DNA from 2 places in the Colwellia meonggei genome. Region 2 is predicted to be linked to the other one. Evidence: predicted binding sites of a transcription regulator. Region 2 holds the regulator's gene; the other holds the start of a gene.
The links. The regulator LexA, encoded in region 2, represses DNA repair genes until DNA is damaged. The targets are predictions, from matches to a motif close to TACTGTATNNNNATACAGTA.
Positions count from the first base shown of each region.

Region 1: recN (DNA repair protein RecN) is a predicted target of LexA. The motif match lies at 1,651-1,670, and genes of this name have one in related genera.

Region 1 covers NZ_BAAJLZ010000001.1:1,102,617-1,106,359, reverse strand. Annotated here, with positions in the region: gene grpE (nucleotide exchange factor GrpE) at 1-511, opposite strand, end outside; gene nadK (NAD(+) kinase) at 695-1,576, shown strand; gene recN (DNA repair protein RecN) at 1,759-3,423, shown strand; gene AC27E9_RS04985 (outer membrane protein assembly factor BamE) at 3,529-3,743, shown strand, end outside.
Region 2 covers NZ_BAAJLZ010000010.1:571-4,313, forward strand. Annotated here, with positions in the region: gene AC27E9_RS17385 (Ig-like domain-containing protein) at 1-1,554, shown strand, start outside; gene lexA (transcriptional repressor LexA) at 1,666-2,280, shown strand; gene coxB (cytochrome c oxidase subunit II) at 2,823-3,743, shown strand, end outside.

The DNA.
Region 1 (3,743 bases), on a different contig from region 2:
CAACTTCTTGCATTGACATTGCTTGGTGCAATTCAGGGTTAAAAGGTTGGTCTTGTGGGTCTACAGCTTTAATTGAAAACTTCTCTAGTGAAGCCAATAAACCTTGGTAAGTTAATTCAATACCTTCAATAATACCTTTGTTACTTTCATCTTCTTTATCGATGTTTTGTAACGCACGCTCAAGGTTATCAACAGTTGATAACATTTCACCGGCAAATTTCTCTAAAGCGAACTTACGCGCTTTCTCAACGTCTTGCGCTGCACGACGACGAACATTGTCAACTTCGGCTTTCGCGCGAATAACTGAGTCTTTTTGGTCAGCAACCGTTGATTTTGCAGCTGCTAACGCCAACTCTAGTTCATTTATCTTTTCTAGCTCTTCACTGATATTTTCAGCAGCCGCGTCAAATTGAACTTCAACTTGCTCTTCTGCTTGGTCAATAATCTCTGCTGCTAATTCGTCTGCTGCAATTTCTTCAGCACTTTTATTTTCTGTTGACTCGTTGGCCATGAAAAACTCCAAAGTATCTTTAATTTTCAAAGTTGGTAAAACACAATACCGCTAATTATGGGGGCTTGTTTTTATGATTCAAGCACAAAAGTAAATCATTTAGTAAAAAGTCAACTTTACAAGTGAACCAAATAGCGCGAAACTGCCGTTAGTCGCCTATTTTATTACGGTTTTATCCCAGCAATGAGTCAAATATATAAAACGGTGGGCTTAATTGGCAAACCTCATCATGACGGTGCCAGTTCAACCATCGAAACTTTACATCAATATTTATCAGAAAATGACTACCATGTTGTAGTTGAAAGCTCAGTAGCACCTTCAATAAATATTGAAAACCTAGCCATTGCTTCACTAACGGAAATTGGTGAACAAGCAGACTTAGCCATTGTAGTTGGTGGTGATGGCTACATGTTAGGTGCGGCACGGGTATTATCATGCTACAACATTGGTGTACTTGGCGTTAACCGTGGCAATTTAGGCTTTTTAACCGACCTATCACCTGACGATTTAATTACACCACTTGAGGCTATTTTAAAAGGCGAATCACGCAGTGAGCAGCGCTTTATTATCGAAGCAGAAGTATATCGACACGGTAAATTAAAAAGCTCAAACAGCGCGATAAACGAAGCCGTACTTCATGCGGGTAAAGTTGCCAACATGATAGAATTCGAAGTTTATATTGATGGCAGCTTTATGTTTAGCCAACGCTCAGACGGCCTAATAGTTTCAACACCAACAGGCTCAACGGCTTATTCCATGTCAGCTGGTGGCCCAATATTAACACCAAATTTAAATGCGCTTTCATTAGTACCAATGTTTCCGCATACATTAACAAGTAGGCCAATAGTGGTTGATGGCAACAGTGAAATAAAATTAAAACTTGCCAACGAAAACTATGAAAACTTACAAGTAAGTTGCGACGGTCACGTGATATTAGCTGTAATGCCTGGTGATGAAGTTATCATTAAGAAAAGTGAGTTTACACTACGATTAATTCACCCACTTGATCATGACTACTTCAACGTTTTGCGTAGTAAATTAAGTTGGGGTAATAAGCTCTACTAATTTAATAAAGCTGTAGCCCTTTAAAATTAAGCGCTATAAATAAAGTTGCAAACATAGCTTGAAAAAAAACCAGATACTGTATAAATTAACAGTATCTGGTTTTTTGGTTATTAATACGACACTTTAGCTTTGCTGCAATACGCAGGCAAACCATAAAGTAAAAATAGTAAAATGAGGCGACTATGTTACTGCACCTAAACATTCAAAACTTTGCCATTGTTCGTTCGCTTGATATTGACTGGCAACAAGGCATGACCACCATTACTGGTGAAACAGGTGCCGGAAAATCAATTGCCATTGACGCACTGGGTTTATGTTTGGGTGACAGAGCCATAACTAATGTTGTAAGGCCAAATTGCAAAAAAGCGGAATTAGCTGCAACATTTGATACTAGCAATAATAAACAAGCGCAAAAATGGCTCAAAAAGCATGACATGTTACTCGATAATGAATGTATTCTTCGCCGTGTTATTTCTGCTGAAGGACGCTCTAAAGCATATATTAATGGCAGCCAAGTACCACTGGCTCAGTTAAAAGAAATTGGGCAATTATTAATTAATATTCATGGCCAACACGACCATCAACTTATTGTAAAAGCCAGTGAACAACGCAATATTCTTGACGCCTATGCGAACCATCAACACTTATTAGACGATGTAAAATATTATTACCATCAATGGCGCGAGCTAAGCCAAGAAGCCAAACAACTACAAGAAAGTAAATTACAACGAGAAGCCAAGCAGCAGTTACTGCAATATCAAGTCAATGAATTAAATGAATTCTCGTTGCAAATTGACGAATTCGAAAGTTTAGAAACTGACTATAAACGCCAAAGTAATGGCCAGCATATTCTTAATGAAACCTTAATTGCAGTACAACAATTATCTGAAAATGAGCAATTTAATGTCGTTGATGGCTTACGACAAAGTGCAGAACAATTAACCTCACTCGGTAATTTAGACCCAGCGTTAAAAGCCATTGCAGAGCAGCTTAATGAATCGTTAATACAAGTAGAAGATGCTAGCCAAGAAATTAAGCATTACTATGAAAGTCTTGAATTAGATCCACAGGCATACACCTTAATTGAAGAGCGCTTCTCTACTGCAGTACAACTGGCTAAGAAGCATCAAGTCGCCCCTGAAGCACTTGCTCAATTTCATCAGCAATTATTACAAGAGCTACAAGCGTTCAGTAGTGATGAAACACGCTTAAACCAAATTAGTGACGATATCGAAACAGCGAAACAAAAATATCAAGACGCTGCCCATAGCTTGTCGCAATCAAGACAAAAGTCAGCAGTTAAACTAAGTAAAATGATCACCAAAAGCATGGCTGAGCTCAACATGCCTCATGGCAAATTCTTTATCGATATTTGTCAGGATAACAACGAAAGCTTATCAATTAACGGTAACGACCAAGTAAGTTACCTTGCCAGTTTAAACCCTGGGCAAGCACTTGAGGCAATGAACAAAGTAGCTTCCGGTGGCGAGCTTTCGCGTATTAGCTTAGCCATGCAAGTAATATTGGCCGATAAAGTCATAACTCCAAGTCTAATTTTCGATGAAGTTGATGTAGGCATTAGTGGCCCAACGGCGGCAATGGTTGGCGCTAAACTTCAGCAACTAGCAAAAAACACCCAAGTTATTTGTGTAACCCATTTGCCACAAGTTGCCAGTAAGGGGCACCAACAGTTATTTGTGGCAAAACTCACTGATGGCGAACATACCGAAACCACAGTAACGGAACTTTCTAGCGATGGTCGCGTCCAAGAAATTGCCCGTTTACTCGCCGGTGATAGAATTACCGAGAATAGTCTGGCTAACGCGCAAGAATTACTTGCCGGATAAAGCAAATATTTTTAAGCAGGCGAAATAAACTAAAAATTATTTTGTATCTCTTAGCCTGCTTCGCTATTATCCCCGTTCAAACTAAAAAGGATAAATATAATTACCATGTTGTTTCGAGTATTAGCTATTGTTATCGCCCTATCTGTTTCTGCCTGTTCGAGCTGGGTTTATCGTATTGATATCCCACAAGGTAACTACTTGGAACAAAAAGACATCGACAAACTTCAAATTGGTATGACAAAAGAACAAGTTAAGTTTGTATTAGGTAGCCCTGTGGTAGAAGACACCTTTAATAAAAACATTTGGCACTACGTTTATAG
Region 2 (3,743 bases):
CAAGTTATTGTTATATCCGTTGTCGCAAAAGACAGCCAAGGTAATACAAGTCAACAAACAATCACTGTGACATTACAAGCGGGGGCGCAAGCTAGCCAAGCACCAGTGATTTCTATGGCATCTTCACAACAAGCAAGAGGTGGTGAGAGCATTGTTATAATTGCTAATGTTCAAGATCCACAAGGAGATAACGTGGTTATTGAGTGGAGTGCTGATGATGATGAAATAGCATTTTCGGATAAAAATGTTTTATCTCCAACCGTTACTGTACCTGATGTTGCTAGTACTAGAGTTGTGTTGTTAAGTTTATCGGCAACAGATAGTGCTAATCATCGTAGTGAAAAAACGCTGGAGCTTACAATAACACCTGCCGATGATAACGAGGAACCAACTGTATATATTGAGCTGTTAGAGCAATTTGACACCTTGTCGGGCGATACTACTGTGCTTAATGCACGTTTAACGAGTAATGTCACGCTAGACTCTATCGCATGGGATTTAACATCCCTAATGGTTTCAGATGCTATTACCGAAATTATAACAACCAATAATATCACAACTATGACCGCTACTTTTACCGCGCCAATCGTTACTGAGTTAACAAAGTTTCCAATTAGTGTTATCGCTATTACAGAGAATGATATTCAATTTACCAGTAATAGCCAGGTATATGTTTCAGCTGAAAGTTCGCAAAGTTTAGAAGTGTCGCTACCGAGTAACATTGAAATAACCGAAGATAGCACTACATCGATTACTCCTACGATTGAAAGTTCACATAGTATCGATTCATATCAGTGGCAATGGACGTCTGACCAAGAGTTAGAATTACTTACACCAAAAAATGAAATATTAAGTGTCTCCGCTCCTAGAGTTGATACTGATGTGAGTGGGCAACTTTCACTAACGGTCACTATGGGGCAGCTAAGTAAAACTGTCAGCACTGAATTAACAATTAAAAATGATATAACATTGAGTGAAATGAATTATACCATTTCTCGTCTTGTCGCTGTGAAAGGACAAGCCATTACTTTTAATGTGATAACAGAAGATTATGAGCAGATTAAAGAGTGGTCTTGGGATACCTCAGGTGTTCAAGGCGCTAAAGTTAGTGATTCAAAGCAACACTTTGAAGTTATCGCTCCAGGAGTTAGTGGCCAGCAAACTTTGAGCATTATTTACCGTGCTAAATTAGTCGATAATTCTGAAGTGCTTAAAACAGCCAATGTAACAATACTTTCAGAAGCTATTGCCAGAACATCTTTATCTTTAGATACCTCAACAGAGATTGTTGTGCGTGAAGGAATTGAGACCCAGGTAAACTTAATCTTCTCTGATCGTCATGGTCTGGTAGATGCAATGTCTCTTGATACCACTAACACCAGCAATACTTTCGATGTAGCTGAGGTTATACGAACTGATGATGGTATCCAACTGAGACTACAAGTTGATAATTTTATCTTTGACTTTGAACATACTGATTACTTGTTCTTGAACGTTAACTACGGGGATTACCAACTACCATTTTTTATAAAAGTGAAAATGAAAGTTGATTAAAGGCAACTACGCTAAGGTAAATCATAACTTGCGTTTATTTACAGCCTGTATACAATGACAGTGATACTGTTTAAAAACACAGGCTGCCTAATAGTTGCTTAAGGAAAAAATATGCGCCCTTTAACACCCAGACAACAACAGATATTTGATCTGATCCGAGAAAAAATTTCTGATACCGGCATGCCACCTACACGAGCGGAAATCGCAGATTTTTTTGGTTTTAAATCGGCTAATGCGGCAGAAGAACACTTAAAAGCTCTTGCTAAGAAGGGTTATATCGAAATGTTGCCAGGTACCTCCCGTGGCATTCGTTTAGCGGAAGAATTTGCTGAAGAAGATGGCTTGCCATTGATTGGTCGAGTTGCTGCAGGTGAGCCAATATTAGCTCAGGAGCACGTCGAAGAGCATTATAAAATCGACGGCAGTTTATTTCATCCAGCCGCCGATTACTTACTACGTGTAAATGGCGAAAGTATGAAAGATATTGGTATTTTGGATGGTGATTTACTCGCGGTGCATCAAACAACTGATGTAAAAAATGGTCAAGTTATCGTTGCTCGCGTTGAAGAAGACGTAACAGTTAAACGTTTTAAACGTGAAGGAAATGTTGTTTATTTGCATGCCGAAAACGAAGATTTCTCACCAATAGAAGTTGACCTAACTTCACAGCATTTTAATGTTGAAGGTATTGCAGTTGGCGTTATTCGTTCAGCTGATTGGATGTAAATCTATTTACTTTAAATCGAATAAATGAAATTAAAAATTGATTAGTTATTGTGCAGGTTTTAAAGGCTTTTGTTATTTGAAACCTGCACTTTCCTTTCGTTAAGTTTATTTCTCTTCTCTAAGCTTTGTTTTTTAAGAATAATTATCATTCATGTTACTCAACGCGTATAATAGATTATTTTTTGTACTGTTTTTGAGTTGTGATTTTGTTAAATTTTCTGCATCATGATCACATAATGAACAAAAAACGAACATTCACTACACCCCTTTAAAAATAAGCTTTAAGCCATGTTTAGTGTTTTTACACTATTGTATTTATTAGCTTTTATTTTTTCCTTCGTTGAAATTTTAAATTGACCCAGATCAAGTTTTAAGTAATTCTAGTCTAGAAAACGTACAAATATAACAATAGGGCGCATTTGACGATTGTTCAAAATTGCACCACTTAAATAATAATAAATGTATGAGCAAAATCACTGGTTTATCAAGGTAAATTAAAGATTAGCTGCTGTTTTTGCCTTAAAGGGTGAAGGAGATGTCGAGTGAAAAGACGTAACCTAGGTTTGCTGTTGCTAGGGGGCTTGTTGTCTAGTTCAGTTTGGGCAGATATGCCGCTGAACTTGACCAAAGGTGTTACGGACGTTAGTAGAGACGTATATGATTTACATATGTTGGTGCTCTACATCTGTACGGCTATTGGTGTTGTGGTATTTGGAGCCATGTTTTGGTCTATGGTGTTTCACCGTAAATCAAAGGGCGTTAAACCAGCAACCTTCCATGAAAGCACAAAAATTGAAATTCTATGGACGGCGATTCCTGTCGTTATTCTTATCGCCATGGCAGTACCTGCGACATATACGCTTATCGAAATGGAGAATAATGATGATGCCGATTTAACCGTGCAAATTACCGGTTCGCAATGGAAGTGGCATTATAAATATTTTGATCAAGATATTGAGTTTTATTCAGTACTTTCTACTCCTAGAGAGCAATACGAAAACCTTGACGGCAGCTCTGCTGAAAAAGGTGAAAATTACTTACTTGAAGTTGACCGACCTTTAGTTATCCCAACCAATAAAAAAGTACGCTTTGTTATAACTTCAGATGATGTTATTCATGCTTGGTGGGTACCTGCATTTGCTGTTAAACAAGATGCAAACCCGGGCTTTATTAACGAAGCATGGACTAAAGTTGAGAACCCCGGCACTTATCGTGGCCAATGTGCTGAACTTTGTGGTAAAGACCACGGCTTTATGCCAATTGTAGTGGAAGTTAAATCGGAAGCTGATTATGCGCTTTGGGTTGATGAGCAGAAACAATTGAAAGCTAATGCAGCAGCTGCAGAAGCGGCATCGTTAAATGCATCTGTTTCTATGGATGAATTAATGCAGCTTGGTGAAACAACATACACCGCATATTGTGCAGCATGTCACCAAGTCAGTGGTCAAGGTTTACCACCAGCA